Regions from separate parts of the Sporosarcina sp. E16_3 genome, predicted to be linked through region 3. Evidence: riboswitches for the same ligand, from Rfam matches in the RefSeq annotation. Region 3 holds a riboswitch; each other region holds the start of a gene.
The links. Region 3 has a riboswitch for preQ1 ahead of queC (7-cyano-7-deazaguanine synthase QueC). Riboswitches for the same ligand answer to the same signal wherever they lie in the genome.

Region 1: another riboswitch for preQ1. It lies ahead of queF (preQ(1) synthase); the one in region 3 lies ahead of queC (7-cyano-7-deazaguanine synthase QueC).
Region 2: another riboswitch for preQ1. It lies ahead of I2483_RS07715 (QueT transporter family protein); the one in region 3 lies ahead of queC (7-cyano-7-deazaguanine synthase QueC).

Annotation. Positions count from the first base shown of each region.
Region 1 is NZ_JADPRX010000023.1:10,418-12,621, forward strand. It holds gene I2483_RS13360 (MFS transporter) at 47-1,213, shown strand; PreQ1 riboswitch class I at 1,240-1,283, shown strand; gene queF (preQ(1) synthase) at 1,370-1,867, shown strand; gene I2483_RS13370 (queuosine precursor transporter) at 1,885-2,204, shown strand, end outside.
Region 2 is NZ_JADPRX010000009.1:27,263-29,466, forward strand. It holds gene I2483_RS07705 (nitroreductase family protein) at 1-478, opposite strand, end outside; gene I2483_RS07710 (winged helix-turn-helix transcriptional regulator) at 612-944, shown strand; PreQ1 riboswitch class I at 1,172-1,218, shown strand; gene I2483_RS07715 (QueT transporter family protein) at 1,226-1,708, shown strand; gene I2483_RS07720 (excisionase family DNA-binding protein) at 1,773-2,003, shown strand; gene I2483_RS07725 (BCCT family transporter) at 2,200-2,204, shown strand, end outside.
Region 3 is NZ_JADPRX010000002.1:198,922-201,125, forward strand. It holds gene I2483_RS03355 (TerD family protein) at 1-521, opposite strand, end outside; PreQ1 riboswitch class I at 760-803, shown strand; gene queC (7-cyano-7-deazaguanine synthase QueC) at 811-1,476, shown strand; gene queD (6-carboxytetrahydropterin synthase QueD) at 1,473-1,880, shown strand; gene I2483_RS03370 (GIY-YIG nuclease family protein) at 1,947-2,204, shown strand, end outside.

The DNA.
Region 1 (2,204 bases), on a different contig from region 3:
AAGTATAGGGTAGGATGATATCTATTAATTGAAAAGAGGCTTCATTATGCGTGGTTTTGTTTACCTAATCGTTTTCTTCTCGTTTTTTGATTTATTTTCGCAACTGCCCGTTATGAGTCCATTTGCATTATCTCTTGGTGCTACGCCATTTTTGGTTGGACTTGCGGTTGGTATGTATTCATTTTCAAATACAATTGGGAATATTATTTCTGGGTTCATGACTGACAAAAGAGGACCCTTCCTTATACTCGTACTTGGACTTTTCGCTTCGGCACTCTCTCTCTTCCTCTACGCATTTGTTGATGGACCGGCGTCATTGCTCGGTGTCCGCTTTGTCCATGGTTTCATGGAAGGACTAATTGTCCCAGCTGCGTTTACTTTCTTGGCAAACCGTGCAGAAGTGTCTAAACGTGGTAAAAGTGTTGCTATTTCCGGCGCATTCGTTGGATTGGCAGCCATTATTGGTCCAGCATATGGCGGCATTGTAGCTGCTAAAACGAGCACACCTTTCATTATGGCGGTTAACGGCGGCATAATGATGCTACTGGCAATACTTGCGTTTTTTGTTTTACGATCGTTTACATATGTACGAAAACTGCCTTCAAAAGGAGCTGACAATTTCCGTGTCAAATACCTTTTCCAACATCCGGGGATGGTCAGAGCATTTGCCGGGGCATTCTTTTTAATGTTCTCACAAGGTGTACTCGCTCTTGTGTTGCCTTTAAAAGTTGAATCACTTGGATTTGATACGAAAACAACTGGTTTGTTACTAAGCACATTCGGTGTCGTCGCAATTCTCATCTTTTTATTGCCAATCAACCGGATCTTTGACCGTGTTCGGCCAGTTGTGACACTTGCATTTGGAATAACACTTATGGGATTAAGCATGTTGTTCTTGAGCCAAGTTGAGGAATTGAACAACTTATATATCGCCATGTGTATTTACGGGGCTGGATTCGCTTTCCTCTTCCCATCCATTAACTCACTGCTAATTGATTCATCATCTCCTGAATTTCGTGGGAAAGCATATGGTTATTTTTACGCGTTCTTCTCGATTGGTGTCGTTGCAGGTTCAAGCGTGATTGGATTCTTGGACTTGGAATACCGAGCCGCTTTCATGCTGACAGGATTCATCCTGCTCGCAGTTGCTTTATATACCTTGATCGGATTGAAGAACAAAAGTTCTATTGACAAATCATCGCACGTCCTATAATGTCAGATACGAAATGAATACCCTGTTCGGGAGAGGTTCATAGCGACCCTCTATAAAAAACTATGGATGACGAAATTTACGCCATGTGCATTCAATATGGCCCCTTTTTCGGCACCTATGGACCTCCCTGACAAATTATACGGGAGGTTTTTTTAATTGGCTGGAAGAGATGAAGCAACACTGACCGACTTAACTTTGCTCGGCAATCAAAATACAAAATACGTGTACGAGTACAACCCCGACATTTTAGAGTCGGTCGACAATATGCATGTGGGTCGCGATTACTTCGTGAAATTCAACTGTCCGGAGTTTACATCACTTTGTCCGATGACAGGGCAACCCGATTTCGCGACAATGTATATCAGTTTTGTGCCGGATAAAAAACTTGTGGAAAGCAAAGCACTCAAGTTATATCTATTCAGTTTCCGAAATCACGGTGATTTCCATGAAGACTGCGTCAATATTATTATGAATGATTTAATCAAACTGATTGAACCGCGTTATATCGAAGTGTGGGGAAAATTTACTCCGCGTGGCGGCTTGTCAATCGATCCTTACTGCAACTACGGTAAACCCGAAACGAAATATGAACAAATGGCAGAACACCGACTGATGAATCACGATATGTATCCCGAAAAAATCGATAACCGATAAGAAGAGGTGTAACAACAATGCTTTATTATTTGAATGGACTTTTCGTCGGATTATTAATTTTATCAAATATATTAGCTGTGAAATTATTCAGTATTGGCGAGTGGATTGTATTACCTGCAGCTGCACTCATTTATGTCTGCACCTATCCGCTCCTGGATGTCATAACAGAAGCGTATGGCAAAGAAGCTGCTAGAAGAACCGTTCTAACAGGTTTTATGGCACAACTTTTCGCAATTTTCTTCATCTGGATTGCCATTAAGTTACCTGCAGCCCCTTTCTATGAACACCAAGAATCGTTCGAAACGATCTTCAGCGCGGGCTTCCGTGTGACAATCGC
Region 2 (2,204 bases), on a different contig from region 3:
GTAAAGTATCATAACCTTTTTCTTTAGCAATCAACATAAATTGCATAGAAACAAGCCCTGCATCGAAAGAAGCAATGTTCGCTCTTACCTCTCTTGGCATATTTGGATAAACTGCATTCGTACTGGCAATTGTGAGATCCTTAATAGAATCATCCATATGTCCTTCTGCCACGTTTTGTGTATAAATTTGTTCCACTTTCTTATACGCATCTATATTCCCCAAGACCGCAATAACAGCAGAAGAATCCTCAACGGCAGCTTGATTATTGGCTATTTTTTTCAGTTCCTTCTTCAATTCTGCGTCTTGAAAAACGATAAAGCTCCAAGATTGTAGGTTGCTGGATGAAGGAGCAATTGTAGCCAACTTCAGCATTTCTGCAATTTCTTCTTTACCGATTGTAGCGTTCGGATCGAACACCCTCACTGATTTCCTTGCGTTCATTACACTATATAAATTTGAATCTAATGTTGTAGTCATTGTATTGCCTCCCTTTTACAACTTACTAATAGTAAGTGATTGCATACAACTTACCATTAGTAAGTTGTATGTGTCAACCCTAACGATACATGTTAAGATAGATGAAAGATAAAGCAGAATGGAGGTTTGACTAGTGAATCAACCGAACGAATGTGGGATTTCATCACATGTCTGCAACAACTTTCACGATACGATTGAATTTATTGGCAAGAGATGGATGGGGGTAATTATTTATACATTGATGTCCGGACCCAAGCGTTTTCATGAAATCACTGAGGGTATTCCAGGGATATCAGACCGACTTTTAACAGAACGGCTAAATGAATTAATCAAAGAAGGCCTTGTTATAAAAAAACAATTGGAGCCTTCTACTATAATTGGATACGAACTTACGGATAGCGGGATGGAATTGAAAGAAGTTATTACAGCCATTCGGAACTGGATGGCAAAGCGTACAACCCCTTAGGTTAGAGCGCATATAAACACCTCCAAAAAGAGCTTTTATACCCTCGTGGTTTAAAGCTCTTTCCCCATTCTTTGACTGACTACATTCATCTATATCTAGAAGAATCATTGCTCCCACAAGGCATCGTACACCGATATTTATCCTCCCTAAATTCGTACCTCTTCGTTTTTCACATGTATTGACATGTACGAATCAAAAACACTATGATACACTGTATTGCAGGCTTTTAACACGTGGTTCGTCAACCATCCCACGCTAAAAAAACTAGGAGGAAAAGAATAATGAAGATAAAAACAATGGCCATTAGCGGGATTATCGCCGCTTTATATGTAGCTGTATCCCTATTAATAGCACCATTAGCATACGCAGCCATCCAATTTAGGATCCCTGAGATGTTCAACCATCTCGTCGTGTTCAATAAGAAATTTATATTTGGGATTGTACTCGGCGTGTTTGTGACAAACTTATTTTCCCCGCTTGGCATGTATGACCTGTTTTTCGGGGTAAGCCAATCAATCCTAGCTCTTTCAATCACGATCTTTTCTGCTAAATTCATATCCGGAATGTTCAAGCGAATGGTCTTCAACACGCTTGTCTTCACCTTTACAATGTTCATCATTGCTTTCGAGTTGAACCTAGCGTTAGGACTGCCTTTCCTTCTTACATGGTTAACAGTTGCTATCGGCGAATTTGTTGTCATGGCAATCGGAATTCCGATTATGATAGCTTTGAATAAACGTCTTAATTTCGAAAAGTTGATTTAACCAAAACGTCCCCTGCCACTTTGTCTACAATTGAATTGGCGGAGACTTTTCTAGGAGGGTTACGATGTATATCTCCATTCAAGAAACCGCCGAACACCTTAGTATGCCCGTCGAACAAGTAGAAAAGTACGTACGGGAAGGCCGTATCCGCTCCGTCCATGATGGGGAACAATTCCTCATTAACAAGGATCAGTTTGGTCACTATTTGGAACAGCTCCAAATGTTGAAACACCAAATCGATGAATGGCGGAACGAACCAATCCCACCCGATCGTGACATTAAAGATGAAGATTAAAAAACCGGCTGAGGACACACACGTCTTCAGCCGATTTTATTTTATTTGAAATGGGTTTTCATTACGAGTAATTAGGGCATAGGAATGAAAATCGCTTTAAACGGCAATACTAAACACACCGATTGATTGCTTTAAAAGCACTTTACTAGTATAGTAAGAAGCTGTTTCTAAATTACCAGTTACACGAGGGGGAATTATGAA
Region 3 (2,204 bases):
TTTTCACATAAAGAGGGAAGTCCGCCATTGAACCCACTCCCCACTGGATTCAGCTTCCACTCACCGTTATGCCTATAGATTTCACCAACAACGATGGCAGTCTCTTGCTGTAGTTCTTCCCCGAAAGTAAATGAAAACAAGATTCGCCCACTCAATCGATCCTTCACAATTAAGCGGGCGGAAGAAACTGTACTGAAACTTTGTCCTTTGCTCTCTCCCTCATGAATAGTCAAGGTAAGTGCGATTTTTTGGATAGTATTCGGAACCTTATCCAAGGATAAGTGGATTTCATTTTGCCCGTTTGTAGAGCTAAAATGCTTTACAGATTTATCTATACTATATGGTTGTCCATAAAAAATAAAGCTCTCATCGTTTTTACAGAGTCCACCTTCATCCAATAAAAATGCCGCTCCGTCAATCTCCATTTCTTTGTTTATCGTCGTCCATTCTAAGACAGTAACAATATCCGTAATTGCCGTATTTTTTGTAATATCAACTTTTTGACCTCGTAAAATATTCATGATTCGACTCCTTATGGTTTTATAGTTGTGATTTTCTTTTTTCAGGCTCTACCACATAATTTAAATACAGATGTAACTCATTTTACCGGTCTTCTCCTCGATTTAATAGAACTAACTATTTCCAATCTTAAAACGGATTGTGTGAGTGTCCATATCCCTATTCATCTAAGAGGTTAACTTGCAATTCCCCTCTTACCGTCCCATCCATTCCCCAGTTATGCTATCATTAACAGGGTTCAAAAAAGAGGTTCGAAAACTCCCTCTCTAAAAAACTAAGGAGATGTTTATATTGAAAAATGAAAAAGCGGTTGTCGTCTTTAGCGGTGGCCAAGACAGTACGACATGCCTATTTTGGGCATTGAAAAATTTTGGTGAAGTGGCAACGGTGACGTTTGACTATGGCCAACGACATTCAGAGGAAATCGAGTGTGCTCGGCAAATTGCAGACGAGCTAGGCGTATCGTTCAAAGTACTGGATATGAATTTGATCAACCAGCTGTCAGCGAATGCTTTGACACGGGCTGATATTGAAGTGAAGGAAGTAGTAGGCGAATTGCCGTCGACTTTCGTTCCTGGTAGGAATCATTTGTTTCTTTCATTTGCTGCAGTTTATGCAGATGCGATTGGTTCTCGTCACTTAATCACAGGTGTGAGTGAAACGGATTTCAGTGGTTATCCTGATTGTCGTGACAATTTTATAAAGTCGTTGAATGTAACTTTGAATTTAGCGATGGACGGACGGTTTGTCATCCATACGCCATTGATGTGGCTCGATAAAGCCGATGTGTGGGCATTGTCTGACGAACTTGGTGCGTTTGAATTTGTGCAGGACAAGACACTTACTTGCTACAACGGAATCCCGAGTACGGGTTGTGGGGAATGCCCTGCCTGTGTGCTACGGAATGATGGACTCGCTACTTATTTATCCAAAAAGTCTGTTGGTGTTTCTAAATGATGCAGCAGTTTTATCCGCAAGTTCAGCATTCTTATCGTTTTGAATTAAACAAAGACATGCATTTTTCTGCGGCACATTTCATTCCAAGCGAAGATGCTGGAAAATGCCAAGTGATGCATGGACATACCTATTACTTAAATATAACAATTGGAGGAAATGAACTTGATCCAATCGGTTTTCTGATTGATTTCAAAGAGCTCAAAAACCTCATTCATGATAAATACGATCACTCTCTGCTAAATGATCATCCTGAATTTAACAGCAATTTCCCGACGACGGAGAAATTGGCGGAACAGATTTGCAAATCAATCCAGGAAGTTCTTCTGACGAGAAGCAATAAGCCAGTATGTCTCCAAGTTATTGTCCGAGAAACGCCGACCTCATACGTGATATATCGCCCTTAGTTATTCTCTTATCCTAGAAATCACTTTATAATAAAGGTAAAGGATAGATTAATGGGGGGTTGCTTCATGAAGGTCTATGTACTAACTAATGAAGTGAACGGTAAACAATATGTAGGAATTACAGTTCAAAAATTACAGGATAGGTTTAATCAACATTGCAGGTACTCGGGAATGGTTATTAATAAAGCCATCCAGAAATACGGTAGGGAAAAATTCACGATTGAGGAATTAGAAGAATGTTCATCGCTAAAGGAACTCCGAGAAAGAGAGACCTACTACATTGAAAATCTTTGTACCGCGACTCCTAATGGCTATAACCTATCT